DNA from 2 places in the Ureibacillus sp. FSL K6-2830 genome. Region 1 is predicted to be linked to the other one. Evidence: a T-box and tRNA genes for the amino acid it is inferred to sense, from the RefSeq annotation. Region 1 holds a T-box; the other holds one or more tRNA genes.
What was found. A T-box is a leader RNA that pairs with one kind of tRNA and senses whether it is charged. The one in region 1 lies ahead of alaS (alanine--tRNA ligase), so its partner is inferred to be a tRNA-Ala.

Region 1 (16,690 bases):
GGCAGTTTCTCCAATTTGAGCTGAAAGGAAGTTTGTACTTTCATTCGGAACATATTTTAGTTCCAATTTTTTCGGTTCATCATCTAGAATCGTTGTTGCATTTTTAGAAAAATTTTCTGGTATTTCCACTAGCAAATAAAAATCTCGATTCTCTAAACCTTTATAACCTTCTTCCTTTGAAACTACTTTGAAATTAAACTGTTCACTGTCATTGAGTTTTTCAGCAAGTTCTTTCCCAATTTCCAACGTTTTTCCTTCAAATTCAGCACCGGAATCTTCATTGACAATGGCAACTGGCAAGTCTTCTAAGTGCGCATATGGGTCCCAGAATGCCCAAATAAACATTCCTGTATACAGTACAGGAACAAGCGCAACTGCTATAACCGATATGAGAATTTTTCGGTTAGAAAGAAGAAATTTTAGTTCCGCCATAAATGACGATTTTTTCATTTTGTTACCTCCTGGAAGTAATGACTATTTTGTTCATTTGGTCAATTTTGCGTAATATAATAGGGTACTCTAATATATTGAGACCCTTAACCTTAAAGTTACTTAGCCAATCCATCAATGAAATATAATTTAAATAAATTAGATATTTCTTCTTTATCAATAGCTGGATGTTGCTTTTCCCAATCAAATATTAAAGCAACATACATTTTTAACATAACAAATGCTGTGATTTCAGGATTGCACTCTTTAATTTCACCACGGTCAATTGCTTCTTGTATAATTCCTTTCATGTAGTGAATGATTGCTTGTTCAACACGCTGTATTACTTCTGCTACAGCTTGTGTTCCCAGTTCTCTTTCTTCTTGAAAAAGTTTGATTGTGAGCTGATGAGACTGTCGAAATTCTAGAAGTCTTAATAATACACGATGAATGTTTTCATCGAAGCTACTATTAGGATTAATGGCTTTTTCTGCTTCAGTTTTCATATCTTTAATAAGAGATGTAATAATTTCATCAAATAGTTCTTCCTTATTTTTAAAGAATGTATAAATTGTACCTTTTCCCACATTGGCAAGTTTTGCGATTTGATCCATCGTGGTTGCTTTGTATCCAAATAAAGAAAAGGATTTTTTTGCAGCTTCGAGTATTAATTGTTTTCTATCAACACTCAATACATTCACCTCGCTTTAATAAAATATGACCAAATGAGAAAATTAGTCATCTATTTCACGTAGAGTAATTTACCACATATTATTTCACTTTGCAAGTAAATTTACATGTTATGTAGTTTTCTTATTATCATTAAATTCGCTGAATCGTAAGAAGTGGAATTGATTATATGTTGTAAATCTAAGTTAGAGAATATTTAAACCATATTTATCATGGAACATACGATGTTAAAGCTGCAGGTGGAGGAAAAGTAAATAATATTTATACAAATCATGACTAGATTTTGGAGGACAACTTATAAAAATAAAAAAATTCTTCTAAATGATTCTCCTCACTGAAACTTTATTGAAAATAGACTCGTAATATAGGAGAGATTTCTGTAAAATAAAGGAGAGTGGACTATGTCATTTTTTAACAAAATGCTAGCATCTTTTGGTATTGGTTCAGCAAAAGTGGATACTCAGTTGGAGAAGTCTTCCTACAGTGCTGGTGAAACGGTGCGCGGTGAAGTAGAAGTATATGGAGGAAATGTTGCTCAACAAATCAATACGATTTATTTCACTTTATATACGACTTATATAAAAGAAGTCGATGATCGAAAAGTTTCGGTTCCATTTGCATTCCATAAATTCAAAATTAGTAATCCTTTTATGATTCAAGCAAATGAAACAAAAATCATCCCGTTTTCTTTCGTGCTGCCAGTAGACACACCTGTAACGATAGGAAATTCTCGAGTATGGGTGAAAACGGAATTAGACATTCAAAGCGGTGTGGATTCAACAGATAAAGACTTTATAGAAGTTCGTCCATCAAGATTGGCTTCTCATGTGTTAAATGCTGTACAACATTTAGGTTTTCGTTTACGAAAAGCGGAAAATGAACAAGTATCATTCCGATACCGAAAAAACTATCCTTTTATTCAAGAATTTGAATTTGTTCCAGTAACAGGGCCGTTTCGAGGTCGATTAGATGAACTAGAGATTGCTTTTCTTTCCCAAGAGGAAGGCTACGTGGAATTATTATTGGAAGTGGACAGAAGAGCAAGGGGACTTGGTGGATTGTTTGCTGAAATGTTGGATGTGGATGAAAGCCACGTGCGCGTTACATTTACAGAAGCGGATATGTACCATATTGAATCTAAGCTTCAACAAATTATTTCGAGATATTCATAATGTAAAAATCTATTATCTTTTATATAAAACAGAGATTGCCAACAGAATGAGCGGACTAGTGAAGTTAGGATCCTAGTTCGCTCGTATAACAGGCTATTTTTTCCTACATTTTCAGTGAGTTAGTAATTTTAAGTGTTTCAAATCTAAAACAAATTCACCGGATTTTAATATATCAAGTCCAATCAAACCTTGAATATTAAATCCTTGCAATGTGCCAAAATCAATATGAACATTAGGAAACGTCTTTTCGCCAATTTTTACATAATCCAATTTTTTCATAAAACTATATTCTACGCCACCGATTCCATAATGACGAACTAGCGAATCTCCGTTTTCAAAATAGATACCTATCTCTTGTACTGAATCAATATTGATAAAGGAATGGGAGGCACCTGAATCGATTGCAACTCGGCTTAACAATTTACTTTTCCCTTTATAGCAAATTTCAATTGTTGATAGCAATAAACCATCTTCATAAATTAGATGCATTTGACCCCTCCCAGAAATCATGTACTCCCATTCTATTTCAAGAAGCTAATGATTATTCAATTTGTTTAATAAACTGTTTTTACTTCGAATACGCAAGAAAAATCCAATGGCAATGACAATGAAAATAAGTAATAATTGGAAAATTATGATTGGTAGAGGATTCGTTAAATACGGTTGCACATATGCATCTTGGACAATCATTTTCGAAGAAGTCCATGCAAGAACGCTAGCACCTATATAAATGAAAATCGGAAATCTATCGATAATGCGAATGACAATTGTACTTCCCCAAACAATTATGGGAATAGAGATAAGGAGACCAAAGATGACTAATAGCATATTTCCATAAGCTGCTCCTGCAACTGCAATGATATTATCAATACCCATTAAAAAATCTGCTAACATGATTGTCCAAACAGCCCCCCAAAAGGATTTCTTTGATACGCGTATATCGGTATTTTCTTCAGTCACTAGCAGTTTTATCGCTATATATATTAACAATACGCCGCCAATAAATAGTAATCCATCAATTTCTAACAATTTCACTGCAAGCAGTGTAAAGAGAATGCGCATAAAAATGGCAGCTAGCGTTCCAATGATAATAACCTTTTTTTGCTGTTTCGAAGGCAGATTTTTTGCGACCATTCCAATCAATAATGCATTATCACCAGCAAGAACAAGATCGATTAAAATAATGGACATCAGTGCAGTGTAAAATTCCATCGAAATCGTTTCCATATCTGCTCTCCCATCTATACTTTTTTGGAAAGTATATGTCCTACCATCCATGTTAAGAAGTAAATAACAAAGAAGTTGATTGACATGATATGACCGTTTTCATATAATTTAGAGAGAATTTCCATTCGTCATACTTATTTATGAACACCTATATTTTCAACACAATGATGGAGAGAGTACGTTTTTGTCCAGTGGAAAGAGAGAGATTCCGTAGGCTGAAAGAATCTTCACTAGAGACAATTGCGGAAAGCTACTCCAGAGTGCAGTTAAAACCTGCCGTTCACTTACGTTACAGTGGCTAGAGTGACAGTTTCAAAATGAAACGGTTAAACGTGTATTTAGGTGATGAAATGAAACTGTAACGAGGGTGGTACCGCGAAATTTAATGTCTTCGTCCCTTATTGGGATGAAGGCTTTTTTTAATTTCAAAAATATTAGTAGGAGGTAATATTGAATGAAAGCAGCAGACATTCGTCGCAAATTTTTAGATTTTTTTGTTGAAAAAGGCCATGCAGTTGAACCATCAGCTTCATTAATTCCAGTGAATGACCCATCTTTACTTTGGATTAACTCTGGGGTAGCGACTTTAAAAAGATATTTTGATGGCCGTGAAATTCCTGAAAATCCACGTATTACAAATGCTCAGAAATCCATTCGTACAAATGATATAGAAAACGTAGGGAAAACGGCTCGCCACCATACATTTTTCGAAATGTTAGGTAACTTCTCTATTGGTGACTACTTTAAGCGAGAAGCAATTCATTATGCTTGGGAGTTTTTAACAGATCCAAAATGGATGGGATTTGACCCAGAACTCCTTTCAGTAACAATCCATCCAGAAGATGAAGAAGCTTATAACATTTGGAAAAATGAAATTGGCTTACCAGAAGAACGTATCGTTCGCATTGAAGGAAACTTCTGGGATATTGGGGAAGGTCCATCCGGTCCAAACTCAGAAATTTTCTATGATCGCGGCCCAGAATATGGAAATGATCCAAACGATCCAGAATTATTCCCAGGTGGCGAAAATGAACGTTACTTAGAAGTTTGGAACTTAGTGTTCTCTCAATTTAACCACAATCCAGATGGCACATATACGCCGCTACCAAAACAAAACATCGACACAGGTATGGGTCTTGAGCGGATGGCTTCCGTTGTGCAAAATGTACCAACAAACTTTGATACAGATTTATTTATGCCAATCATTGAAAAAATTGAAGAGTTTGCAAACCGTCGTTACAAACGACCTGGTGAAATTGATTTGAAAGAAATTTTCAACAATAAAGAAGATATCAACACACCGTTTAAAGTAATTGCTGACCATATTCGAACAGTGGCATTTGCTATCGGTGATGGAGCGCTTCCATCAAATGAAGGACGCGGTTACGTAATTCGCCGTTTATTACGTCGTGCTGTAAGATATGCAAAACAAATCGGTATTGAAAAACCATTTATGTTTGAACTCGTTCCAACAGTTGGAGAAATTATGAAAGACTTCTATCCAGAAGTAAGTGAGAAAAGTGAATTTATTCAACGAGTTGTGAAAAATGAAGAGATTCGTTTCCTAGAAACATTAGATGGTGGCCTTGAAATTTTAAATGAAGTAATTGAACGTGAAAAGAAATTAGGGCGTAATGAAATACCAGGTGAAGACGCGTTCCGCTTATATGATACGTATGGATTCCCAATTGAATTAACAGAGGAATATGCTGAAGAACAAGGAATGACAATCGATTACGAAGGTTTTGAAGCGGAGATGGAAAAACAGCGTGAACGAGCAAGAAGTGCACGTGTTGATGTTGATTCTATGCAAGTGCAAAATGAAGTATTAACGAACTTAAAACAACCTTCCGTATTCGTTGGATATGAAGTGGCAGAATGTGACACAACCATTGTTGCTATGGTAGGAAACGGTCAGGAAGTAAATGTAGCTTCTGAAGGAGAAGAGGTATTAGTCATTTTAGCGGAAACACCATTCTATGCTGAAATGGGTGGTCAAATCGCTGATAAAGGTACTCTTGAGAGCGATACATTCAAAGCTGTTGTAAAAGATGTTCAACTTGCACCGAACGGGCAGCATCTTCATACAGTAATTGTTGAATCAGGTGAAATGCATCTTAACGATCATGTAAAGGCGCAAGTGAATGCAGAAGAAAGAAAACTGATTGTGAAAAACCATACGGCAACGCACTTATTGCACCGTGCTTTGAAAGACGTATTAGGTGAACATGTAAATCAAGCTGGTTCATATGTAGGTCCAGATCGTTTACGCTTTGACTTTACACACTTCGGACAAGCAACAAAAGAAGAGTTAGAAAAAATTGAACAAATCATCAATGAAAAAATTTGGGACGACATCGAAGTAGTTATTGAAGAAATGCCGATTGACGAAGCAAAAGCTCTTGGTGCTATGGCCCTCTTCGGCGAAAAATATGGAGATATCGTTCGCGTTGTACAAGTAAGCGATTATTCAATTGAGCTTTGCGGTGGTTTACACGTAAACCGCACATCTGAAATTGGATTGTTCAAAATCGTTTCAGAAGGTGGAATTGGTGCCGGGGTAAGACGTATTGAAGCTGTTACTGGTAAGGGGGCATATCTTGCCGTAAAAGAAGAAGAAAAAATCTTGCAAGAAGCAGCTGCACAATTTAAAGCAAATCCAAAAGACTTAGTAATGAGAATTCAAGGCTTGCAAAGTGAATATAAAGAATTACAACGAGAAAATGAATCATTATCACAAAAATTGGCAAACCTTGAAGCGGCAAACGTTCTTGATTCAGCACAAAAAATCGGCGATATAACTGTTTTATCTACACGAGTAGAGGCAAAAGATAATCATCAACTTCGTCAAATGATGGATGATTTAAAAGTGAAGCTTGAAAAAGCAGTTATTGTTCTTGGAGCTGTTGAAGGAGATAAAGTCATGCTTTGTGCAGGTGTAACAAAAGATATTGCTGGTAATGAATATCATGCAGGTAACATCGTCAAAACAGTAGCTGAGAAATGCGGAGGAAAAGGTGGCGGTCGTCCTGACATGGCAATGGCTGGTGCGAAAGAAGTTTCAAAACTTGATGAAGCCCTTCAATCTGTGTATGATTACGTTAAATCTATATCATAATTAAAAAGAAATCTATTTCACTGACTAATTGAATCAGTTATAATATAGAAAATGGAGCTAGAATTTCCAACTCCTTATTTCCGAAAGCGAGGTGCTGGTCTTGAGTTCGTTTGATCAAACAATGAAATTTAGCTTTCCAGAAGAATCAATGGAAGATGAAGTCAAGCAAGTAATGCTAAAAGTGTACTCTGCACTTGAGGAGAAAGGGTATAACCCGACAAATCAAATCGTAGGGTACTTGTTATCTGGTGATCCGGCATATATTCCTCGCCATCAAGATGCACGAAATTTAATTCGTAAACTTGAACGTGATGAAATTTTAGAAGAGCTTGTGAAATTCTATATTAGAAATAACAAATGAGGAATAATCAATGAGAGTAATGGGATTAGATGTCGGTACGAAGACAGTTGGCATTGCAATCAGCGATCCATTGGGTTTAACAGCTCAAGGAATTGAGACGATTCATATAGACGAAGAAACTGGCGAATTTGGGATTAAGCGAATTAAAGAGCTTGTAAAAGAGTATGGGGTTACCGAATTTGTTGTTGGATATCCTAAAAATATGAACAACACTGTCGGTCCACGAGGAGAAGCTTCCGAGAATTATAAGAAGCTTTTAGAAAATGCGTTTAATTTGCCAGTAACACTTTGGGATGAACGTTTAACAACAATGGCTGCTGAACGAATGCTCATTGAAGCCGATGTCAGTCGAAAAAAGAGAAAAAAAGTAATCGATAAAATGGCAGCGGTCATGATTTTACAAGGATATTTGGATAGTAAATCATTTAAATAAGATCCCATGTTGGGTGAATAAAGTGATTTCATCATGTTTTATACTTTCCTAAAGACAGTTATGTCGAGGGATAATTATATATTTTATTTATATTCTTAAAAAGAGGTGACCAACATGGTACATGAACATGATTATGAAGAAAGACATATTACTGTAATTGATGAAGACGGAAATGAGCAATTATGCGAAGTAATACACACTTTTGATTCTGAGAAATTCGGAAAGTCCTATGTATTATATACAATCGTCGGTGCGGAAGAAGATGAAGATGGTCAAATCGAAATTTTCGCTTCTTCATTTACTCCTGCTGAAAATGGAGAAGATGGAGAACTTCAGCCGATTGAAACGGAAGAAGAATGGGATATGATTGAAGAAGTATTAAATTCTTTGGAAGAAGAATTTGAACTAGAAGACGATGAAGAATAATCATATAAAGTAGGCAAAATTTTGCCTACTTTTTTCATGCTTAAGATCGATCTACTTGTGAATAATATCGATTTGATTATTTTTCATGGAACGTTCCACACTAAAGTTGAAAAGGTTATAAATATTAGGAGGAAAACATGGATCAACAATATTTTTATTTAACAACAGAAGATGGTGTAGAGATGAAATGCAAAGTATTATTTACCTTTGATACAGACGACTATTCTTATTGCATTTATACGATAATCGATGAAGATGGTAATGAAAGCGAAGAAATTTCAGCAGTACGATATGAACTTGATGAAAATTTAGAAATGACGAATTTTCAGGAATTGGAAACAGAAGAAGAGTGGGACATGGTTGAAGAAGTATACAATACACTAGTTGATACATTTTCTGAAGAAGAAAGAGACGCATTTATTGCAACGGATGAAGAAGGAAATGAAATAGAATGCAAAGTTATTTATCGATTTACATTAGATGAATTCGGAAAAAAATATGTCGTGTATACAACCGATGAAACGGAACCAATTGAAAACCTTTATGTTGCAAGCTACGTCGACTCTGAAGATGGTGAAATACAAGAAATTTTCCCAGTCGAGTCAGATGAGGAATGGAAAAAAATTGAAGAAACAGTTGAGTTTTTGAATCAATAAAATCAAATCATTCGTTTTGGCTGAAGACTTCCTGCGGTTTGATTTTTCATGCCGCAGGGAAACATGATAAAAGCATTTATTGAATGATCATGGTTATAAATTGTTGTTTGAAAATTCATATGTATTAAAAAGTTATAGATTGATAGAACTTTTTCTTATGAAATAACGTACAAATACATATACAAAGCGAAACCGAAAGCGCATTTCAATATTGTGAATTCTTTTATAATTTTATATCATATGTTAAGAGTCGCAAGGGGGGAAACCAGTGGAGCAAGAACAAAAGAAAAATGAAATAATGGATAAAGTAAAATTGCGTAAACAAGAAGGAAAAGTAGTTCGTCGAATTGTAACAACAGTAACGCTAATTATTTTGACGTTAATTGTAATTGTGGGGTTGTCTGGCACGTTATTTGTAAAAAGTGCATTACAGCCTGTTGATTCACAATCGGAAGAACAAATTCAAGTAGAAATTCCTATGGGCTCTGGGTTATCTACCATTTCAAAAATATTAGAAGAACATGGCATTATAAAAAATGCGACTATCTTTAAATATTACGCAAAATTTAATAATCAATCGAATTTCCAAGCAGGCAATTATACGATGTCGCCAAGCATGACTTTAGATGAAATTTTAGAAAGCTTGAAAACAGGAAAAGTATATAAAGAACCTGTATTAGCGATAACGATTCCAGAAGGATTAACATTAGAGCAGATTGCTAACATTATTGAAAAAAAGACGAAATACTCAAAAGAACAGTTTATGGAGAAGGTAAACAGCGAGGAATTCATTCATAGCATGATGGCTTCTTATCCTGAACTTATTACGGAAGAGGTATTGGATTCCAACATCCGTTATCCGTTAGAAGGATATTTATTTCCTGCGACTTACGCATTCTATGAAGAAGATGTTACTTTAGATGATATCATTATTCCGATGATTAAAAAAACAAACGATGTCATCAATGAGTATCAAGCTTTAATTGCAGAAAAAGAGATGACAGTTCATGAGCTATTAACATTTGCTTCATTATTGGAAGAGGAAGCAACTGAAAAGACGGATCGTGAGACGATTGCAAGCGTATTTTATAATCGATTAGAAATCGGCATGCCGCTTCAAACGGACCCAACTGTATTATATGCATTAGGCGGACATAAAGAAAGAGTATTATATGAAGATTTAGAAGTTCAAAGTCCATACAATACTTATGTGAACCCAGGATTACCACCAGGTCCAATTGCCAATGCAGGTGTCGTTTCAATTGAAGCAACTTTAAATCCTACAGATACGGATTATCTCTATTTCTTAGCGGATAAAGAAGGGAACAATCACTTCGCGAAATCATACGATGAACATCTACAAAACAAAAGTCTTTATTTAAATAATAAATAAGATAGGATAAATAGCAGAATTAACCATGTTGGTTAACTGCTATTTTTTATTCATTCCATTCCGATATTGTTTATCATTCGGTCAATAGTCTGAATTCTAAACTTTTCAATATGAAAATCGTAAAGAATGTTCGCTTTCCATTGATTTTCATGTTATGATTAGATGTGATTTTTCCATAGTGTAGTTGATTAAAGCCAACTCGTTTGGTTTTTTTCTTTTTATATATAATCTGAAGGAGAGAAAACATGGAGTTTTCAGATCAGTTCATAGAGTCCTTCATTCATCCTCGGAATGAATTGCTGCAAAAAATGGAACAATATGCACAAAATCACCATGTTCCGATTATGAAAGCTTCGGCAATCGAAGTATTAACTCAAATATTGCGTATTCAACGACCGAAGACAGTTTTAGAAATTGGTACAGCAATTGGCTATTCGGCTATTCGCATTGCTGAAGCGGTGCCTGATAGCCGTATCGTTACAATCGAAAGAGATGAACAACGCGTCCAACTTGCTAAGCAGTTTATTGAGGAAAGTCACGTTGGAAACCGAATTACGGTGATTGAAGGAGATGCGTTAGAAGTAGATGTAACGAAGTTTCAATCTACTTTTGATGCTGTTTTTATTGATGCAGCGAAAGGGCAAAATATGCGCTTTTTTGAAAAATATTCTCCCCTAGTTCCGTCAGGTGGAGTCATTTATATTGACAATATTTACATGCACGGATTATCGGACATTCCATTGGAAGAAGTACCAAAACGAAAACGCTCGATGATTCGCAATTTAAAAGAGTTTACCGAGTGGATTAAAAACCATTCAGATTATTCTACGACCTTTGTCCCCGTTGGCGATGGTTTACTAATTTGTTTAAAGAGGTGAAGACATTTGAAAAAACCAGAATTACTCGTGACGCCTAAATCAATACCCCATATTAAAGAATTAATCGAGGCTGGTGCCGATGCATTTGTTATCGGTGAACAAAAATTTGGATTGAGACTTGCCGGAGAATTTTCCATTGACGAAGTAAAAGAAGCCACGCAAATCATCCATGAAGCAGGTAAGAAAGTTTATGTTTCTTGCAATGCTTTATTCCATAATGATCGCATTGATGCGTTGGATGAATATTTAAAACAATTACAACAAATTGGACCTGATGCGATTTTATTCGGTGACCCTGCAGTTCTCATGTCAGTTCGAGAATTTGGTATTACAATTCCCCTACATTGGAATCCAGAAACAACAGCAACAAACTGGTTCCAAGTAAATTATTGGGGAGAACGAGGAGCGAAGCGTGCAGTATTAGCCCGTGAGTTATCCCTTGATGAGATTTTAGAAATAAAAGAAAACTCCAAATACGAAATTGAAGTACAAGTACATGGGATGACTTGCATGTTCCAATCAAAACGGAAATTATTGGGAAATTATTTCCTTTACCGAGGAGAAGTAATGGAAATTGAAAATCGAAAAGAAAATAAAAACATGTTCTTACACGATAAAGAACGTAACAACAAATATCCGATATATGAAGACTTGAATGGAACGCATATTTTTTCGCCAAATGATATTTGTTTAATTGATGAATTAACAGAGTTTTTCGAAGCGGGAATCGATTCGTTGAAGATTGATGGAATTTTGCAAACTGAAGAATATATTACGACAGTAACAAGCCTTTATCGACAAGCAATTGATGCTTATTTCGATGAAGGGGAAGATGCTTATGATGAAATAAAAGATGAATTATTCGAAAAAATTAAAGCGATTCAACCACCATTACGTCCATTAGATACTGGATTTATTTATAAGGAAACAGTTTATTAAGAAAGGGGGATCTCCATTGTTACAATTAATTGAAAATGAAAGCATTCGTGAAACAATAAATGGCAAACGCATTATTACGAAAAAGCCGGAATTACTTGCTCCTGCGGGTAGTTTAGAAAAATTAAAAGTAGCTGTGCATTACGGTGCTGATGCAGTATTTATCGGTGGTCAAGAATTTGGATTGCGTTCCAATGCAGATAATTTCACCATTGAAGAAATGCGTGAAGGTGTTGAGTTTGCCAAAAAATATGGTGCAGTAATTTATGTAACAACAAATATTTTTGCCCACAATGAAAATATGGCAGGCCTAGAAGAATATTTGCGTGCAATTGCTGACGTAGGTGTAAAAGGAATCATTGTAGCAGATCCATTAATTATTGAAACATGTAAAAGAGTAGCGCCAGAGTTGGAAATCCATCTTTCAACTCAGCAATCTTTATCGAACTGGAAAGCGGTAAAATACTGGAAATCTGAAGGTTTGGATCGGGTTGTTTTAGCCCGTGAAGTAGGTGCGGAAGAGATTCGTCTAATCAAAGAAAAAGTGGATATTGAGATTGAAACATTCGTTCACGGTGCTATGTGTATTGCGTATTCTGGGCGTTGTGTGTTATCAAATCACATGACAGCTCGTGACTCAAACCGTGGCGGTTGTTGTCAAAGCTGCCGTTGGGATTATGATCTATATGAAAATGTAAATGGGGAAGAAAAGCCTTTATTTAATGAAGGAGACGCACCTTTTGCAATGAGCCCGAAAGATTTAAAATTAATTGAATCCATTCCTCATATGATAGAATTAGGAATTGATTCATTAAAAGTAGAAGGGCGCATGAAATCCATCCACTATGTGGCGACAGTAATTTCCGTTTACCGTAAAGTGATTGACAGCTATTGTGCCGATCCGGATAACTTCAAAATTAAACGGGAATGGCTGGAAGAGTTGGATCGTTGTGCTAACCGCGCCACAGCTTCAGCTTTCTTTGAAGGGGAACCAAGCTATAAACAACAAATGTTTGGTTTCCATGCGAAGAAGCCGGAATGGGATTTTGCTGGATTTGTATTTGATTATGATGAGGAAACACAAATGGTTACATTGCAGCAGCGCAATTACTTCAAAACAGGAGATACGGTAGAATTCTTCGGTCCAGAAATCGATACATTTACGATGACAGTCGGTCAAATGTGGAATGAAGAGAATGAACCGATTGAGGTGGCGAACCACCCACTTCAAATCGTGAAATTTAAAGTCGAAAAACCACTTCACCGATACAATATGATGAGAAGAAAAAATAAATAAGAACTGCTCTTGAAACAAAACTCATAGTATAATATGATGAGTATGGTATTGATTCTTTTGCATGATTTTTACATTATTCACTATTAAATGACAATTTGATATATTGTTGAAATAAAATTCGGTTATTAGAAAGCGTCCGTTGGATTCTTCTAAATTGTCCAAAGGCAACATATGCTTTTCTAATAACCGGGTTTTATCATATATAAGAAATTTTTCTTCAGAAAAAGAAAACGATTGCATTACAAAATATGGTAATGTGATTGGATGAAAAAGTGATGTTTCTTAAGGAGTGAGTGTCTTGTCAAACGAAAAACAATACCCAATGACTTTAGCGGGTAAAGAAAAATTAGAAAAAGAACTTGAATATTTGAAAACAGAAAAAAGAAAAGAAGTTGTAGAACGTATTAAAGTTGCTCGTGGTTTTGGAGATTTATCTGAAAACTCCGAGTATGATTCTGCAAAAGAAGAACAAGCATTTGTAGAAGGGCGTATTTCTGCAATTGAAAATATGTTGCGTAACGCAGTGATTATTGAAGAAAGCGAAGAAGATGCAGATATCGTTACCCTTGGTAAAGCGGTAACATTTATTGAATTGCCGGATGGCGAAGAAGAAGAGTATGTAATCGTTGGTTCTGCAGAAGCAGATCCTTTTGAAGGAAAAATTTCGAACGATTCTCCAATCGCGAAAGCATTATTAGGTCATAAAGTTGGAGATGTAGTGAAAATAACAACTCCTGGCGGCGAAATGGAAGTTAAAATCGTAGCAATTCGTTCTTCAAACGACTAATGGATAATAAAGTCGACAAATTTTATAAAAATTTGTCGACTTTTTCATTTGTAATATTCATATGACAACAATATTAAAAATTTAGTTGAAGTATTTGTTTATCTCAATTTCTTGGTAATATGGAAAAAGAAATATAAGGAGGAATCATATGGCGAAGGAAAAACAAGAATTAAATAGCCGTAGAATGAAACGTTATTCAGATAATAAACGAAAAATGAATCGTATACTCAATGTATTGATAGCCATTGTATTTACGTTAATTGTGATCAATATTTATTTCATCGTAAAAGATGATGAAGAAGATGAAGTGGCTAGAGAAGATACGAAAGTGGAAGAATTAAAAGAACATGAAGATAGTGAAGAATTGGAGGAGCAGGATAGTAAAAAGGATGAAGAAGAATCTTTAGACGCTTCAAATAAAAATGAAGAGCCAAATAATCTGCAAGAAGACAATTCGTCCATTCATGATGAAAACAATGATGAAATTATCGTGTCTACTTCCTCAGATGCCAATGTGGAAAAAGTCATTGTTAATAACAACTGGCAAGTGACGCCTACGAGACAAACTGGTGAGCACGTTTCTGCTTTTGAAGAGGGCCATGTAGATTATGAAGAAAAATTATTGACGATTCGAAATGCTGTGGAATTACAAGAAGATAATATTATTTATTGGTCTGTAAGAAATGATGGCACAGGAAAAGGGGCAGTTGCCGTTGTATCATCAAAAGATCAAACAGAAAAATATCGAGTTCACATAAAATGGATTGAAAATGCAGGATGGATTCCAATTAAAGTAGAAATACTAAAAAAAATTGATGGCACGTATGAAGTAATGAATTGACTGCAATGGATATTTCCGTTAAGTTGGAATAGATGTGGATTTCAAGGAGGAATTAAAATATGAAAATTGCAGTTATCGGTGCAATGGAAGAAGAGGTTGAATTATTGCGAAAAGCATTAGAAAATAAAACCGTTACGACCATTGCAAATTGTGAATATACTACTGGTACATATAAAGGAAAAGATGTCGTTTTATTGAAAAGCGGAATTGGAAAAGTGAATGCTGCCATGTCCACAACGATTTTACTTCATCATTTTCAACCAGATGTTGTTATCAATACAGGTTCTGCTGGCGGCTATGACCCTGATTTAGAAGTAGGTTCCGTTGTAATATCAGATGAAGTTAGACACCATGATGTGGATTGTACTGTTTTTAAATATGAAATGGGGCAAGTACCGCAAATGCCACCTGCTTACAAAGCAGATGAAAAGTTAATGAAACTGGCTGTTGAGTCGGTAAAAGAAGTAGGGGAACATCAATATGGAGTAGGGCTCATTTGTTCCGGTGATTCATTTATGTATGACCCTGAACGAGTTGAAGCGGTTCGAAAACATTTTCCGCAAATGAAAGCATGTGAAATGGAAGCTGCTGCGGTTGCCCAAGTATGTTATCAATTTCAAACGCCATTTGTAGTCATTCGCGCCTTATCGGATATTGCAGGGAAAGAATCCGACATTTCATTTGATGAGTTTTTACCATTGGCGGCGAAACATTCAACGGCAATTGTTCTGAAAACGATAGAGAAATTATAAGGATTCTAGAAGGTCTTGACTGCATCATTTGGTAAAAAGTAATATATATGTAAGCTCGTTATGCATTTTTGGAGGAGGTAAAGGTATGATGTTAACATTAATGTTAGTTTCTGTAACAATTACTGCACTTGTTGGATTGATTGCTTGGTACGGTGCAAATGACGGTTCTGTAAAATCAAAATAATAAACAATTAGCTCGTTTAAATTAATATTTAAATGAGCTTTTTCTATTTATTATAAAAATTGAGGGGGCGTCTGCAAAGTCATTATGAGACGCCCCCTTTGCGGCTGTCGCTATCGCTTTCGCCGCAGATAAATTGCGGCTGTCGCACAAGCTTTCGCCGCAGATAAATTGCGGCTGCCGCACATGCTTTCGCCGCAGATGAATTGCGACGAGGAGGCGCGTTTTGTGACCACCGCAGGAGCAAAGTTTTTAAGAGAATATTACTATAAGAAGTAAGGCTGTTCAGAAAGTGTTCGACTTTCTGGACAGCCCCTCATTGTTTTACTTTTTTTCCCGTTCTCTTTCTCTTTCATTTTGATTATGTTTAAATTGTTGGTACAATTTCACAAGAGCTCTTTTTTCAATTCGAGATACATAACTTCGGGATATGTTTAATTTTTTTGCAATTTCTTTTTGAGTTAAAGGTTCTTCATTATTTAATCCGTAACGGTAAATAATAATTTCCAATTCTCTCGTATCCAATGTATTGAGATACGTATACAATTGTTCGAAACTTTCTTTTTGTTCGATTTTTTCGATTGCAGGTTTTTCATCTAGTTGTAAGATGTCTCGTATTTGCAAAGATTGTCCCTCTTTATCCACCCCAATAGGTTCAAACAAAGATACATCTTTTTGCACTTTTTTTTGTGCTCGAAGGTGCATGAGTATTTCATTTTCAATGCAACGGGCTGCATATGTTGCGAGGCGAGTTTTTTTATCTGGTGTAAAACTGCTCACAGCTTTCATTAACCCGATCGTTCCGATTGAAATATAATCGTCTAATTGTTCGTGTGGGGGATGGAACTTTTTTACCACATGGGCAACAAGCCGCATATTTCGTTCAATTAAATCAAGTCGCGCTTGCTCATCGCCCGCTAAAAATCGTTCAATCGCTTTTGCTTCTTCTTCTGATGTGAATGGTTTATGAAATGCCTGACCTTTAAGGTATCCTAGAAATGCGGGAATATCTAACCAAAGCTGAATCAGTGATGCCAATATTCCGCTCAAGGAGGTCATCCTTTCCGCTTTTTTCGACATTATATGAATTGAAGTATGGAAAAATGCGTAACG
Region 2 (16,690 bases), 1.8 Mb from region 1:
TATGTATGTAGTATTTAATGAATATTGAACTTGACCGTTCATGAGAAAAACAACTGGCGTTTTTCCTCTAACGTCTTCTATATCTTTTTTATTTTCAAATAAATAAATATCTATTAGAGCTTTTCCAAATATCGTATCTCTTAATTCATTATTAATTGATTCATATATAGGTGTTATTTTTCTCTTTTCTTTTGAGTTTTCCCCATCTTCCTCCACTTTCTTTTTAAGAATTGTTCCAGCACCGTAAGCGGTATTCATGACGTATCCTTTTTTTCTATTCTTTACCACTTCATAATCTTTTCTTGTTTCATATACATTAATCGGGAATGCCGGAAAATATAAGAGTCTGTTGATTTCTTCTTTAAGACCTTGGAAAGATTGAGACTTTGAAGGTAAATCATAGTTATACATTTTAATGATTGTACCTTGTTTAAAACTAGACTCTTTAATTCCATTAATCACTTCAATTGTTTCGTCATCTTCTAAAGTAAAGCGAGCAATTTTCCCGTCAATGACAAAATATTCGTACCAAGTATTTTTATATTTATTTAATTCTTCTTCATTTCGTTCATGTTTTCGGACAAGGGTAAATCCAACTTCTTTACTGTTTGGGTCAATGCCGGTATGTCTTCTCGAAACAATTAATTGATATTTATGCTTACCGCAAAATACTACCGCCCCTGTGGAGCCCATATTAAACTTTCCTTGCACAAAATGAATACTATTTTTATTTCCTCTTTGAAGAGATAAGAGAGTATTTTCAAAGTTATCTGGGTGCTGCCCTTCACCATCATCTACGGTAATGACGTTAACACTATCTTTTGAACCATCAGTAAATACGTGTACTCTAGTGTTTTTTAATTCATCTGGAGTAAATAATGTTTTTACTGCTTCTTCCATTGATTTTGGAGCTTTATCACTAGAAGGATCAATTCCCTTCTCTAAGCACTTTCTTGTTAGAATTGCATCGATGGAATTAGTAAACTTTTCAACCAGTGCTCCCATGGATGTGGATTGCTGATTTTCAAAAGATGAATAATTTCCGGTTGTTCCACCATAAGGCAACCAATTACTCGGATTTGATAGAATAGGAGAATTGTCAATTATGTCTTTTACTTCTTCCTCTGATTTGGCATGTAATAATTGTAATAGTAACTTTCTCAACAAAACAACCTCCCCTTGTATTAATAAAAAACATACAGTTTAACCTATTTCTAACTTATGTCTTCTAGGCACAAATTACCTCTTATTATAAATATACTACAACATTAAATTATAAGTTATTACATTTTTTGTGAATTAAGTTATTTAATTGTAAATAAATAGATTTATTTGCATAAAAAACGTTGAATATTCTAGAAGCAAAAAGAATATCCAACGTTTTTTTATATTTATCCCACAACTAAAATTTCTGTTACTCGATTCCTACTTTTAGATTCTGCAGCAATTTGTCTTGGTGCACTTATGCGATAAATATTAAATCCTTTATATAAATCGTCAAAAAAATCGTCAGATGGATCTGTATTATGCGGGTCGGAGTTACTTAATGAAAAACGAATTCCTTGAATATAGAGTTGCATGCAAAATTGTGCTAAAGCTACTTGGTCTTCATCATTAAAACCATTATGATCATAAGCAGTAAAGGAAGACGTATTTGTTATCGGTCTATATGGCGGATCAAAATACACAAATGTATTCTTTTTTAAATAATCTGCAGTTTGTCTATAATCCCCATGAACAATAGTTGTTTTCTGTAACAATTCATAAACTTTTAAAATATTTTTATCGTCATAAATTTTTATTTTTTCTTTTTTTCCAAATGGAACATTAAAATCACCAGATTTATTTACTCTATATAATCCATTAAAACCTGACTTATTTAAAAAGATAAATTGCGCTGCCCGGTTAAAGTCTATAGATTCAAATAAGTTTCCTTTATTAGCATAGTTGTTATATTTATCTCGAATTTCATAATAAAACATTTCTTTATCATTAAAACATGAGAAACTATTGTACTTATTTTGAATTTTATCCATTTCTTTTACTAACAAAATTGGATTTTCTTTAATTGCTCTATAAACATTTATGAGATCCAAATTAATGTCTATGATAGTATACGTTTTAAATTGACAACGGTTTGCCAAGTAAAAAAACATGGCTCCTCCACCCACAAATGGCTCAATATAGTGTTCAATTTCATTCAAATTAATATGTGCTGATACAATATCTAATATAGTTTCTACTAGCTTAGATTTTCCTCCCGCCCATTTAACAAATGGTCCCCCTTCTAATTTTTTAACTTTATTAATACTACTTAAGTAAGCTACACTTTGTTCACCAATAAGAAAATTTTCAATTTTTGCGGGCAAAGTTAATAAAGTTACCAAATTTCATTCACCCCATTTTACTTTATCCATTTTTTAAATTATAACACATTACAGAACATATGTTCTATAATAAAAACTAAAAAATGAACCAGCCATTTTTATAACTAGTTCATTTTTAAAATATAACTATTTATTTGGTAATTCCATTATCCACTTAACCCAACCTCGGATTGTTGAGGCACGTCTTCGAAAAGTTGTTTCCGAATTAATGTTATATAATTTATGATGTTTCATTCGGCTAACAATGTAATCTGTACTTACTTTTCCTTCTACTACCGTTTTATCGTAAATTTCTTTAAATATCTCATGTTGCAGAATTAACTCTGCAAAAGCTAATCGCTTTTGTCTAAAAGGAAGACGCACTATTTCTCTTCCTTTATCGTTTAATGTAGCAAATGTTCCTTCTTCATTCGTATACTTATTAGCTAATCCCAAATAGAGGCAACTATTGTAATAGTAATCAGATTGTCTTTTATCAAAGTCTAGTTGCTCTGCAATATCATCTTTAGTCATATCCTGTTCATAAAGATAAGAAAGTAAATCGATTACCTTTGTAAAATCATCTGCTTGTGGGAATGGTACTTCAGGTTCTGGAACAAATGTTGTTACCCTATTGACAACATAATCTACATCTTGTTGTGTAATTTTTTCATAATTTACGGTATAGCTCTTTTGTTTAACAAGAGTTATGGAGTTGAATGTATCATCATCTTCAAATCGAAATTCAAAAAAATGAAAGACATCATTTGATATTGTAAAGAAAACTGGCTTAATCACTTTATTAGTTCTTTCTTTCCAAACCCTATACGGATAATACAATTGTCGGATGTTAAAATTATTAACCTTCTGCTTTTTAGCTTCAATTAAGACAAAATTTGAGTGACTTTCATATCCTCCGTCAATTTCAATTTGTGCTCCACTAACATTGATTTGTCTGGATGTTCCTACACTACTTAATACATTGTAATCAAAATTACCAGAGCCCATTCTACCACTAACAGTAAATAAAGATTCCTCACCTAGGAAATCATCGATCATCCCCGTTATGTGTGCACAGTGTAAAGCGGAAGCCTCACTATACAAATCGGCCGGCTTTACAGTTTCAATGTAAGCAGGAATACTCATTTGCTTTGGTTTTAACTTGTCATCATATTTTATATCTTCAAATAGCTTAAAATCACCAATGATATATGATTTTGTAGATATTGGAAGTATGTTTAAATTATATTTTTTAAAAATATCTGGTAAATTGTTTTTATGATCAAATTTACACATTAAACGTGGCTCTCTATATTCTCGAATGTGGTCTGCCAGGATTTCGTAAAATCCTTTTTTCTCTATTTCATTTAGGATATTGTATTTTTTAAATATTTTTTCCCAAGCCTGGTCATTTTTAGTTCCCATCTCCTATTTATAACCTCCCGAACTGAACATTTTCCTCTTATAATCTCTATAATACTAACTCACTTTGCTAATTCGAATTCTAATGAGATACATTTCTTAGTTGTTTAAAGATATTCCTGCCTATTCTTCGGAATGTTTATCAACCCTTTATTATTCTTTAATTAATTATGAAAATACTAGTAAATCATTTTGAAATGTTAACCCAAACAAGTATAATTAATAAGTTAGGAGGTTGCCTATAATGAAAAAAAGTTCTATCACAGAAAAGGCAAAACCTTTTGTCAAATGGGCAGGTGGAAAAACACAACTTTTACCTATAATAGATGAAAAGCTACCAAAAGAATTAACTCCAATTGGAGAACCTAAAGGAACTATTACACGTTATGTAGAGCCTTTTGTAGGAAGTGGCGCAGTATTATTTCATTTACTTCAGAATTACAATATTGATGAGGCATATATTTTTGATATAAATCCAGAATTGATTTTAGTATATAAAGTAATTCAAGAAAAAGTTATGGATTTAATTGATGTTTTAAAAGAAATTGAGGAAGAGTATCTTTCCTCAGATTTAATAGGTCGCAAAGAAAAATATTATGAAGAACGGAAGGCTTTCAATAAAAAAGTCAATTCATTTGACTTTAATAAAAAAGAAATAGATAAAGAGTCAGTTCAACGTGCAGCACAATTCATATTTTTAAATAGAACTTGTTTTAATGGATTATTTAGAGTTAATAAAAAAGGGGAATTTAATGTTCCTATGGGATCTTACAAAAATCCTACAATATGTAATGAGGAAAACTTAAAAGCCGTTCACAATCTCCTTAAAAAAGTAATAATTTTCAATCTTGATTATAAAGAAAGTAAAAAATTTATTACACCTGAAACTTTTGTATATTTTGATCCACCATATAGACCACTCTCAACTAGTTCTAGTTTTACATCATATTCTAAAGAAGATTTCTCAAATGAAAAACAAAGTGAATTAGGGGAATTCTTCAAGCAAGTAGACAAGGAAATTGGTGCTAAACTAATGTTGAGTAATTCTGATCCCAAAAATACAGATCCTAATGATAATTACTTTGATGATTTGTATAAGGGGTTTGAAATCGAACCCGTTTCCGCACGTAGAAATATAAATTCAAACTCTTCGGGTCGTGGAAGTATTAGCGAACTTTTAATTCGTAATTATAAATAAAAAGAGTCTAGGACATAACTAAGCTTCAATATAATCGAGTAGGAGGGAGTGATTAGCTCCCGTCCCCTCACACCACCATACTTACGTTTCCATAAACGACGGTAATAAATTCATGTAATTCCAAATACTGAGTATTCGGTTTTTTATTGAGAACCTTCCAAGAGTTGAATAAACATTTTATGACTCCCCACCATGTTTTCCGGCAAGTTGCTGCGTTTAAAGAAGCGGACTTCGAGTGTTTCGGAAGGCTGGCATTGAAGGGTTCCCTCCGCTTCGTCTGTATAAAAGACGGCGGTCACGCTGTAAAATTCGTCGCCATTTGACGCTTTTGTATAAAAATCTTTGCCTGAAAAGACGTGGAGAAGTTTTAAGTTTCGGATTTCAAGGCCGATTTCTTCCCTCACTTCCCGCACAGCCACTTCTTCAAAACTTTCACCAAGTTCCATTAGCCCTCCAGGAAGCCCCCATCTTCCTTCCGGGCGTTTTTGCAGAAGGACTTCTCCCTTGCCATTGCCGATGATGACCACAGAGCCCGGCAAAATCAAAGGTTTTGTTCCGACGTATTGCCTTAAAAACTTATAGTATTCCATATCTTGTCTCCTGTCCCAAGTTGATGCGCTTTTTTAATTTTGAACGTACTGTTCAATTTTAATAAAGGCTATATTAACCTCTCAAGCACTATTTTGAACGATGCTCCAATTCTCATACAATCCCTTTAAACCATCATTGCAATCTATTCTTTCTTCTCTTCTTCCTTTTCACTCTTTATTTCCTCAAGGATTGAAATCATGGACAAGATTATTGGGCAATCCCCGGCAGATACGGAATCCAGTTTTTCGTCCCATATCAGTCAAAAAAGAAATGAGCAATTGTCTATCCTTTCGAATGGCTTGCATGGAAAACGAAACAACATCGATCCCGAATTGAGTATTTCTTAATAGTTCCAAATCTTTCGTCTTCTATTATTGCAGCTGCTCAATTCAATGCATCTGCAATAATTCCGTTTTCTCAAATTTACGTTACATTCGATGGAATTGCCGTCCGCTGTAAGCTGCCTTTCCTTTCATCAGGCATCCCCTTCTAGATCTCCAGCCAAATCGATCCCCTATAAAAAAACCGGCTGCCGAATTCCGGCATGCCGATTTGATTTATTTGGATAATGCGATTTTAATCTGGGCCAAATGATGTTCTTCGTGCCAACGCATTTTTGCAAGTTCCGACGCTACAGCAGTTGGGCCGTTGATTTGATGGTTGTATGTGCGCTTCAGTTGTTCTTCCGTTAGCGTCTTTCCCAATGAAACGATGCGTTCATTCGTTCCCTCCAGGATTTTAATGGAGCTTTCAACAGGAAGAGTTGTATCCGGAAGAACTGCCCACAGATTTTCATCGAATACCGGCACACTTGCATGGTCGTCTGTGAGCGCCAATTTCAATCGAATATACATGTTTACTTGGGCATCCGCTATATGATGGACCAGTTGGCGAACTGTCCATGTCCCTCACGGTATGTTTTATCCAACTCCTCGCCGCTCAATCCGTCCACCGCTTCCCGCAATCGACGTCCGAACGTTTCAATTTCCTTTAGCCACTCTTGCACTTGTCCCAACGTAATGTTTTCAGGAACTTGCAATTCCCCAATAGGATATCGAACATCCATTCTTCATACACCCCTTTTTTTCAACAGTTCATTGCCCTATTAAACTTTGCCTGGATAGAGGCCTCTAGCCTTGATATTCCGGATTCCCGTGGCGCTTGCATCCAAACAAGTAGCATGCACTCGTAAACGGAGCAGAAAATTGCAATTGCGGAACATATCCGGAAGTGACCCGCTCTTTCAATTGTTTATAATAGTTGTATTCCCTCGTATAATTTTCGAGTGCGTCTCTCTTTTGCGCCTCGGTCCAGTTTTCATTCACTTCTTCCTGCATAATGGCTTTGTTTGTTTCTTCAATCTCCTCTTTAATGACTTCATCTAAACGGGAGAAATTATTCGTCTTATACAAAGCATACACAAATCGGCTAATCCAATAGGAGCTGCCGGAGTATGCATTATACCCTTTTTCAAACCATTCGATTGCTTCGTTGTAGCAGTCCAGCTCAACGTATAAATCGGCAATTTCGATTTCGCCAATCAAATGATAGGATCCCTTGTTAATGAAATCCAATTTTTCTTTTGCTTCCTTTGTTCTTCCCAAATCAATCAAGCATTTTATATAGCTATACATGGAAATGTCCGAATCTTTCTCTGCCAGCAAGTAATACTTTGCTGCAAGCTCCAGTTCCCCAAGATGATAATAGACTCCCGCCAAATTGATGAAGGCTTCGTTTGATGGCTGAATCGAAATGGACTTCTGTAATGCCTCTTCCGCTTCCTTCCAACGTTCCTGTTTAATTCAAATTTCTTCCAAAATATTATAAGGAAAATAGGAAGCAGGATTCATCCCAACCGCTTCTTTAATCAATTCAAGGGCCCGGTTGACATCCTCTTTCTCATAAAGGTACATCCAGGCCAGATTGTTCAAGGATTGTACGTTTTTCGATTCATCCACTGCTTTCAAAAACAGTTCCATTGCCTTCTCATATTCGTTTTGTTCATACAGTTCAATTGCTCTCTGATTCGTATCCAACTAACAATACACCCCATAAATTAGATTTGATGAAATAATCATGATTGTGAATTCATAACAATAACTGTATTCTCCATATTTAAAAGGGTTACGTGTGGAAAAACGTAACCCATTTCTATACTATATTATATTATTTTACTTCTGCTTCTTCAAAAAGCATAGTACCTTTTTCTTTTAAATTTGTATGGAAGGAGAAGGCTTTTTCAAGGATGTGTGGTGTTTGTCCACCCACTTTTTCTTTTGCTTCTTCAAAGTATGCACGTAATTGTGGTCTGTACATTGGATGTGCGATTTCGATAATTTTTTCTGCTCTTTTCACTGGTGGAAGTCCGCGAAGATCTGCATATCCTTGTTCAGTAATAATTACGTCTACATCGTGCTCTGTATGGTCAACATGCGATACGAATGGTACGATTGCTGAAATTGCTCCACCTTTTGCTAATGAAGGCGTTACGAAGATAGTAATACGAGCATTACGTGCAAAGTCACCAGATCCACCAATACCGTTCATGATATTAGTACCGCTTACGTGTGTTGAGTTTACGTTACCGTAAATGTCAACTTCTAAAGCTGTGTTAAATGAAATAACTCCTAATCGGCGAATAACTTCTGGGTTATTTGAAATTTCTTGAGGTCTGAATATGATTTTGCCTTTGTATTTTTCCAAGTCTTCCGCTAATGAATCAACGCGTTTCTTAGAAAGCGAGAACGCAGTACCAGATGCGAATTTAACAACCCCTGCATCAATTAAGTCAAAGATTCCATCTTGTAATACTTCAGAGTGAACTTCTACATCTCTGAATTGAGCATCTTTCATATTTTTAAGAACTGCGTTAGCAACAGAACCTACTCCAGATTGTAGCGGAGCTAAAGAAATTGGTAATCTTCCCTCTTCTACTTCTTTATTTAAGAAGTCGATTAAGTGGTCTGCAATTGCTTGTGTTTCTTCATTTGGCTCAAATAAAGGAGAAGGAATATCAGGTTGTTCAGATAAAATAACACCTTTTACTTTTGCAGGATCAACTTTGATTCCAATTTCACCAATGCGGTCAGAAACGTTGTAAATTGGGATTTCTCGACGTTCACCTTGTTCTTTTTGTACATAAATATCGTGAAGACCTTCATATGCTCTAGGTGCAGTTAAGTTTACTTCGATGATAACGTTTTCAGCTTTCTCAACAAAAATTGGAGAGTTACCTACAGAACCAGTTGGGATAATTAAGCCATCTTCAGTGATTGCTGCCGCTTCAATAATCGCATAATCAATTTTTCCTAAAGTACCTTTTCTTACTTCTTCAGCCGTATGAGACAAATGTTGATCGATATAGTACATTTCGCCACTATTGATTTTTTTACGCATTACCGCGTTTCCTTGATATGGAACACGTAAATTAATGATTCCTGCTTCAGCCATAGCTTGGTCAGCAGCTGGTCCAAGTGAAGCGCCAGTATAAACATTGACTTTAAAGTTTTCTTTTTTGCCACGTTCTGAAAGCGCTCTTGGGAACTCTTTTGGCTCACCGAAAAGTGTGAAACCACTCATACCAAGGTTCATTCCATCTTCAATCCAAGAAGCCGCTTCCTCAGCAGATACTATTTTGTCTAAGAAAGCTTTGTGTCGAATAACTTGGCTTAAATCCTTTTCCATTACATGTCACCTCGTATTAATTATAATTTAGTATTAAATATATGAAGAATTTTTAAATAAAACACAATTTTTCGAATACGAAGCCTAAAAAAAGTGTATATTTTTTCACTTACCTTTAAATTTTATTGTAAATATGAACCATATATTCGTCTAATAAAATATTTCTATGATTATAATAGAAAAAAACTATCATTATATAGAAATAATTGCTTTTTCAAACTTTTCTCAAAGGATTGATAACTTTATAAAAATAGGTATAATATTGATTAATCGGGGCATTAGCACAGTTGGGAGTGCGCTACGCTGGCAGCGTAGAGGTCACCGGTTCGAGCCCGGTATGCTCCATTTTAAAAGAACCGCTAATCATTCCGCGGTTCTTTTTATTTTATATTAAAAAACAATTTTTTAACTGTTCGATGCAATTTTTTCTGCTTATCGAAAATTAACATATTCCTTTTTATAGTTATAGATGATATAATTTTATATCTCCATCTTCAATTGTTCTTTATGACCATATTCTCATTCCATATTCCCTCAAACATGCAAAAAAGCAGGTATTGCCGGCTTCCATGCTAGTTTAAAATAGAAAAATTCTTCTTATGCATAAATATTCATATTATTAACCATTAAGATATGGAAGAATCACCCCTAAATGGTTCATTTTCCTTGTAATAAACGCAACTTTTCATTTAATTTTTTATACACTACTTGTAGCTCCCTTTCCGTACTTGCTTCCACTGCTTCATCTAATAAAAACCACTTGATATCGCTGTTTTCATCTGGTTTAATATGCAATAATTCGTGTTCATTTGCTTCCAGTAAGAAAGTAGCATTCAGATGCAAATGAGTCGCCACATGTCTACCTTTTTTTTCATGGGCTGCGACACCTAAAATTTCGATTGAAAATATATCTTTCAATACAGGGGTTACTTGTTTTAAACCCGTTTCTTCCTTCGCCTCTTTCATAGCTACTCCTAATAAGTTGGCATTTCCATCGGCATGCCCCCCTACCCATGACCATGATTGATAAATATTATGGTAGACCATTAACACTTTTGTACGGTCTTTATTCACAAGCCAAGCAGATGCAGTAAAATGGGCAAATTCATTATCACGTGTCAATAAGTTATCAAAAGTATCCATATAACGTAAGATAAGTTCTTGATCCTTTGCTTCTTGTGCGTTATATGGCGTATAGTTTTCAATTTGTTGTCGTAAAACCATGATTGCTACCTCGATTCTTCTTTAATTTCATTAATGGTTTGACTAGTGCAACATGTTAACAAAATAGGCGTCTTTTTCATATCAAGACGTCATGATTTATCCAGATTTTAATACTTTGTTTTGAAAATAGAATATTGGCCTTTTCCCTTTTCTTTTGCTATATATAAAGCCACATCCGCTTTTTTATAAAGCAAATACTTATTGTCCCCATCGTCAGGATAAAAAGAAATGCCGATACTTGCAGAAACCCCAAGATTATTAATGTCTGTATTTCGTTTAACAAGGTGATTAATTTCCGTAATGATTTTCTGTGCCAATTCTTTCGCTTCTTCGGTCGTTGTTGAATTCAGAACAACAATAAATTCATCTCCACCATAACGATAAGCCTCCCCATTTTTCGGGATGAGGCTGCGAATAATTTGAGCCACTTTTTTTAACAGCACATCTCCTGATTGATGTCCTAACACATCATTAACTTCCTTAAAATGATCTAAATCAATCATGAAAAAGGCTGTTTTCTTCCCTTTTTTCGTTTTGATTGCCGTTATAAATTCATCAAATGCAGAGCGGTTTGCAAGTCCCGTTAAGCGGTCATGGTAAGCTAAATACATTGGTCTTGCAATCACAAAAGATAGCACTAGTACGAAGCTAAAAATAATGATTAATTGAATGACAAACATTTTTTTTATTTGATGCAGATTGGCATTCCAAAGTTTTTCATCATAGATGATTTCAATTACTTTATTTTGAGCAAAGTCACGATTAAATTCTGATTCATAAAACATGTAACGGAAAGTAGCAGGTGTACCATTCCAATAATAATTTATTTCTGTCGGTTGTTTCGATGAAAACGTTCTGTCAAAGGCTTCCTTTTCTTTTTTCGTTAAGCGCCTTTCATTAGTAGATTTGCCAAGCGTTAATCCTCCAATGTTCAAAATATGAATGTCATAAATAAATGGATATAATTCTTTTAATTCTTGGATGTGATTAAAAAAGTTAAACGCCTTGAAAATATTATTTTCATTTAAAGAGTAGCTCAATTCAATCACATACTTTTTATCTGGTGTAGCCATGTAACTATACTTCTTTATTTCCCCTGTTTGTTGCTCTATATCTAACGCATCATGATAAAACTCTCCAGTCGCTCTTCTTTCATTTAATAGGGTGGTTAGTTTTTTACAACATTTCGTAAAATCTAGACCAATATCTTGTTCAAAACTACTATGAGTAATCACATTTTCTTTGTTGATTATGTATATATGCATCCCTAATTCTTGATTCAAGCCTTGGAAATCCCATTCATCAAAGTTTGGATTTTCATTATACTTCTCTATTAACATCTCCGTATATTCTTTCATTTTTTCAGCGCTGTTATCATCTAGCAGTAGAATCGCCTTTTCATAGGATTTTAAAGAATCTTTGATTGCGTCTTCTATCCGTTTAAAAACAATTTCATTTTCCGCCTCCGTTTGTTTCTTCAACTGAATAAAAGAAACGATTGCTAGAAAAGTGCAACTCATAATCGCTAATATTACGATACTTACAATTAATTTGACCCTTAAATTATATTTCATCTAACCACCTATATTTCATAGTTGAAAAGTATTTTCATGACACAAAGATAGAAGGCAAAATAGTGACACCCCAAAGAATGCCTCATTTTGCCTATCATAACCACTTTTATTAAAGAAATATCCCACCAATTATTAGGCCCATCATCACAACAAAAGCAGGATGAACTTTTAATTTTTCAAGAGCTATGTATGCGCCTACGATGAGTATAATCGTATAAATTATTCCAATTGTATCATAAGACGTTATCAAAAAATCAAAGGTCAATTCTGCAAGCAATACAACAACTGCCGGTAAAACGAAACTAGACAATCTTTTGACTTTCGGGGATTGCCGATAGCGATATAAAATGTTAAGTAAAATCAACATGGCAACTAATGAAGGCCCTACTGTTGCAAACAATGCTACAATCGCCCCCAAAACGCCCCCGACCTCATAGCCAATGTATCCTGCCATTTTAATCGCAATCGGTCCAGGCAATGAATTTCCCAACGCCAATACTTCGCTGAACTCTGATGTATTCATCCATCCATACTTATCAACAACTTCATATTCAATTAACGGAATGGAAGCAGGCCCCCCTCCATATCCTAAAATCCCTGGGTAGAAGAAGGCCAGAAATAATTGTATATAAATCATTCTTTTCTCTCCTCTTTTTTGATTGGGAGAAGTAGTGCAATCAGAAGCAATCCTGCGATGATGATGCCAGGATGTAGCTTCAGAATCAGCATTCCAACGATTGAAACGCACAAAATAATGCCTCCGACTTTCCACCCAAGAGACTTATGAGATTTTTTAAGAAAATCCCAAGTGAGTACTCCAAGCATTACGGCTACAATTGGAATAACTCCATTCGACATTCCTTTTACAAAATCAAAATCTTTAAATTGTTTGAGTGTGGCAAGGAAAAGAATCATTAATATAACCGATGGGAGAATAGCAGCGATTAAAGCATTGATTAAACCTAGCCATCCACCTACTCGATAACCAATATATCCAGCCATTTTTGTAATAATGGGGCCAGGTAAAGTATTGCCTATTGCTAACACATCCGCAAATTCTTCATCGGTCATCATTTGAAAGGTAGCCACTACTTCTTTTTGAACAAGAGGGATAGTTGATGGCCCTCCACCAAATCCCAACATGCCAGAACGGAAAAAGGCAATAAATATATCTCTCTGCCTTGCCATACTTTATCCCCCTTTATCGTAATGTAGGTAAAATTCTTATAGAATAGTATTTATATTTTTTATATACTTTATATCTTTCTCTCTATATATTTTACAAAAATTTCATATTTTGCAAATTAATTGTTATATTACGAACGAGAGGAATTAGAAAATTTTTTAATACCCAATGGCTATACCATCACCACGAGGATCTGCTCCTCCATACTTCACTCCCTTTTCATCGATATATATCGCTCCTGCGTGTCCCATTAAATCCGAAAATTCTTCTACCACTTCCACCTCATGCCCAAATCGTTTCAACTCCTTTTGCACATTTTTCGGAATACGACTTTCCACTTTTAATGTATTAGTGGTTGCTCCCCAAGTCCTGCCGTATAAAAATCGCGGAGCTTCGATAGCTTCCTGTACATTCATACCGTAATCGATAATGCGTGTTGCAAGGAGCGTTTGCGTTTGTGGCTGACCTTCTCCCCCCATAGTTCCGTAAATTAAGACTGGGCGATTATCCTTCATCAGCATGGCAGAATTGAGCGTATGGAAGGAGCGTTTTCTCGGTTGTAAGGAATTTACGTGTTTGTCATCTAAAGAGAAGAAGCTGCCTCGATTTTGCAATAATACCCCTGTTCCTTTTGGAATAAAGGCGGAACCAAATTCATGATAAATGCTTTGAATGCAGGAAACAGTATTTCCTTTTTCATCCACCACCGCAAACCAAACCGTATCCCCCTTTGGATCCATGGCAGGCAATGCCGTCGCATGGCAACTTTCTTTTATCTTTTCAGCAAAGCCAACTCCCCGCTCTTTACTGAGCAATTCGTTCAGCGGAATATGGTTGTATGTTGGATCAGTTAAATACTTGTCACGGTCTCGGAAGGCATGTTTGATGGCTTCTGCTAATAGGTGATAATACTGTGCAGAGCCTTCTTCAATCTCTGCTAAATTCAATTGATTTAAAATATTCAATATGGATAAAGACGCCAATCCTTGTGTATTTGGCGGAAGATTATAAGCCACAAAGTTACGATAAGGCACTGAAATGGGCTCCACTAAATCGCTCGTATGTTTTTGGAAATCCTCTTTTGTCAAAATGCCTCCGTGTTTCTGCAAGTCTTCCACCATACGTTCCGTCAATTCACTATCATAAAAATAGTCCGCGCCGTTTTGTGCAATGAGTTCTAATGTGTGTGCCAAATCTTCTTGAATGAAGATATCTCCCACTTTGTAAGGCTTGCCATCCTTTAGAAAGATGCGAGAAAACTCTTCAAAACGATTTAATGCACGAAACCTTTGATCTTTTTCATCCAAATTTACTTTCGTCCATGTGTGTTGGCTTGGAGTCACAGGAAAGCCTTCCTTTGCATAGGCAATCGCTTGTTCAAGGAGCTTATGCCATGGCATGGTACTTCCCATTTCATCTTGTCCGTATTGATATGCTACATTCCATCCCCGAACTGCACCGGGTACCGTAATAGCCGCAAGTGGACCGCGCGCAGGAATTGTTTCGTATCCTTTGGAGCGATAAAATTCAATGCTTGCCCTTTTGCCCGAACGACCACTTCCATTAATCGCTTTGATTACCCCGTTGTTTGCGTTATAAATGAGCCAAAAGTTATCTCCACCAATGCCATTCATGTGAGGATAAACAACGGCAATGGTTGAAGCCATTGCAATAGCAGCTTCAATTGCATTCCCTCCCTCTTTTAACACAGAAAGGCCTGCCTGTGATGCTAAGTAGTGTGGCGACGTCACCATCCCTTTCATTGCCATTGTCGTTGCTCTATATTGAACCATTCTCCTTCCCCCCTGTATAATCCATCAATCAACCTACATAATCTTCATTTTATTCTGTAAATTGAAAATGTAAAGAGTTTACAGTTTTTTATTTTTGATTTCTTCAAAAGGAAGGAGATTTGCCAAAACTGTTTAAACCTTTAGTTAATTTATCGACAAACTGCAAGGATTTTTTGAAATTCATGAGTAATATATTAATAATGTCGAATTGCAATTCTAGTAAAGTTATTTAGTTACTAAGCGGGAGGTGTTAAATTTTGAAAAAAGTCCGTATGTTAATGATTTTGCTTATTTGTATTCTTCCCTTGCCAGCATGTATACAAGAAATTCTTTTATATACTGGGGAAAGCGATTATTGGAGTATACGTTATGAAGTGAATAAAAGTGAAGTTTGCGGAAAATCAAGTGGAGCTATTAAATATATAGGCAATGAGCCAGTTCCCGAAAGTATAAAGTTCTCCATTGATAATTTAGAAGGAGATGTTTCACTAGAACCTGAAGGAGTATTCAGTTTACCTTTTGGATGTTCTAATGTGAGTAAGGAATCGGAAATTGAAGCTATAATAGAATGGGATGGCAAAACAGAAACCATTGCACTAGAGTTAAATTGATGAATAGATACGGGTTTAATTTCAACTTATCAACAACGAGGGGACTTCTCCTCGTTTTTCTCATTATTAAAGGGTCATTTAATGTCTTATTTACAATCGCAACAGTAAGCGGCTTTTTCTTCACGAAGGCGAAATGAAGTCGAGATTTTCGAATAATAAACTTTCGTCCAACAACTACTTCCCCTCGTCAGATAATAAAGGAATAGCCTCCTTAACGGGGATAACGATATGTCGCTACGAAAAAGTTCCTTCCCTCCAAAAAATTTTTTATTCCAATAGAAGATCCTATTTAGTTGTCTTTCAGATAGAATTCAACACCTTCTGTTTCATGTACCAAATCTTCGACATTCAAGGAAATTCCCCTCCCAAAATAAGACATTTCTCGGGAAATAATGCAACATTTCATCTTTTCTAACGATTAATGATCTTCCGTTTTCTACATTTATATCTACAAAAAGATAGACCAGTCGAACCTAAAATTCGACTGGTCCATGCAATCTATTCCTTCATTCATAACCACACGCAATTAAATATTTTAATAGATTCGCTTCAACTTTCAAAGTAATTATCACAAATTCATAAAAATTTATTCGAATTAACACGTTCTATTTAAAACAAGGGGGAAGGACGAAAGTAGTTTCGCCGGTTTCTTCATAGGGATGTGCTTCAACTTTCACATTCGAAAGAGATTCAATTGAGTTTCTTACATCATGCACTTTATGCAATAATCGCCAAAACGCAACATATGCAACCTTCAATTTTTAGGGATTCATTTGATAGAACCATCAAGTATCCACTTTGCATTCGTACAATGTCGTTCACTTTATTACAACATTATTTTAAAGGTATGTGTGTACGTAACTTTATTTCAACTCTTTAATTGCTTTAGAAACGACTTTCACAACTGTTTCAATATCTTCATCTGAAATATTTAATGGTGGTGCGATTGTTAATATGTTATTATAGCCTGCCACTGTTACGCCGTTCTTATTAATAATGACGCCGTTCTCTTTACTTTTCGCAATGACTTCATTCACTAGT

Region 2: it has a tRNA-Ala gene. The T-box ahead of alaS (alanine--tRNA ligase) is inferred to sense a tRNA for this amino acid. The anticodon was not compared.

Annotation. Positions count from the first base shown of each region.
Region 1 is NZ_JBBOQR010000001.1:2,982,713-2,999,402, forward strand. Features, by position in the region: gene NSU17_RS14775 (YhgE/Pip domain-containing protein) at 1-450, opposite strand, end outside; gene NSU17_RS14780 (TetR/AcrR family transcriptional regulator) at 549-1,121, opposite strand; gene NSU17_RS14785 (sporulation protein) at 1,521-2,291, shown strand; gene NSU17_RS14790 (aspartyl protease family protein) at 2,403-2,780, opposite strand; gene NSU17_RS14795 (TerC family protein) at 2,826-3,518, opposite strand; T-box leader at 3,674-3,920, shown strand; gene alaS (alanine--tRNA ligase) at 3,973-6,636, shown strand; gene NSU17_RS14805 (IreB family regulatory phosphoprotein) at 6,737-6,997, shown strand; gene ruvX (Holliday junction resolvase RuvX) at 7,008-7,430, shown strand; gene NSU17_RS14815 (DUF1292 domain-containing protein) at 7,545-7,856, shown strand; gene NSU17_RS14820 (DUF1292 domain-containing protein) at 7,994-8,512, shown strand; gene mltG (endolytic transglycosylase MltG) at 8,781-9,905, shown strand; gene NSU17_RS14830 (O-methyltransferase) at 10,151-10,783, shown strand; gene NSU17_RS14835 (peptidase U32 family protein) at 10,790-11,722, shown strand; gene NSU17_RS14840 (peptidase U32 family protein) at 11,751-13,016, shown strand; gene greA (transcription elongation factor GreA) at 13,315-13,803, shown strand; gene NSU17_RS14850 (YrrS family protein) at 13,952-14,644, shown strand; gene mtnN (5'-methylthioadenosine/S-adenosylhomocysteine nucleosidase) at 14,704-15,396, shown strand; gene sigK (RNA polymerase sporulation sigma factor SigK) at 15,902-16,627, opposite strand.
Region 2 is NZ_JBBOQR010000001.1:1,224,754-1,241,443, forward strand. Features, by position in the region: gene NSU17_RS06000 (hypothetical protein) at 1-1,164, opposite strand, end outside; gene NSU17_RS06005 (DNA adenine methylase) at 1,392-2,387, opposite strand; gene NSU17_RS06010 (type II restriction enzyme) at 2,514-3,791, opposite strand; gene NSU17_RS06015 (DNA adenine methylase) at 4,033-4,986, shown strand; gene NSU17_RS06020 (NUDIX hydrolase) at 5,130-5,576, opposite strand; partial or broken gene NSU17_RS06025 (YfiT family bacillithiol transferase) at 6,135-6,643, opposite strand; partial or broken gene NSU17_RS06030 (tetratricopeptide repeat protein) at 6,708-7,613, opposite strand; gene NSU17_RS06035 (succinate CoA transferase) at 7,744-9,261, opposite strand; tRNA gene NSU17_RS06040 (tRNA-Ala) at 9,534-9,606, shown strand; gene NSU17_RS06045 (NUDIX hydrolase) at 9,919-10,485, opposite strand; gene NSU17_RS06050 (GGDEF domain-containing protein) at 10,593-12,059, opposite strand; gene NSU17_RS06055 (chromate transporter) at 12,169-12,696, opposite strand; gene NSU17_RS06060 (chromate transporter) at 12,693-13,247, opposite strand; gene ggt (gamma-glutamyltransferase) at 13,404-15,038, opposite strand; gene NSU17_RS06070 (hypothetical protein) at 15,296-15,649, shown strand; gene NSU17_RS06075 (aspartate aminotransferase family protein) at 16,513-16,690, opposite strand, start outside.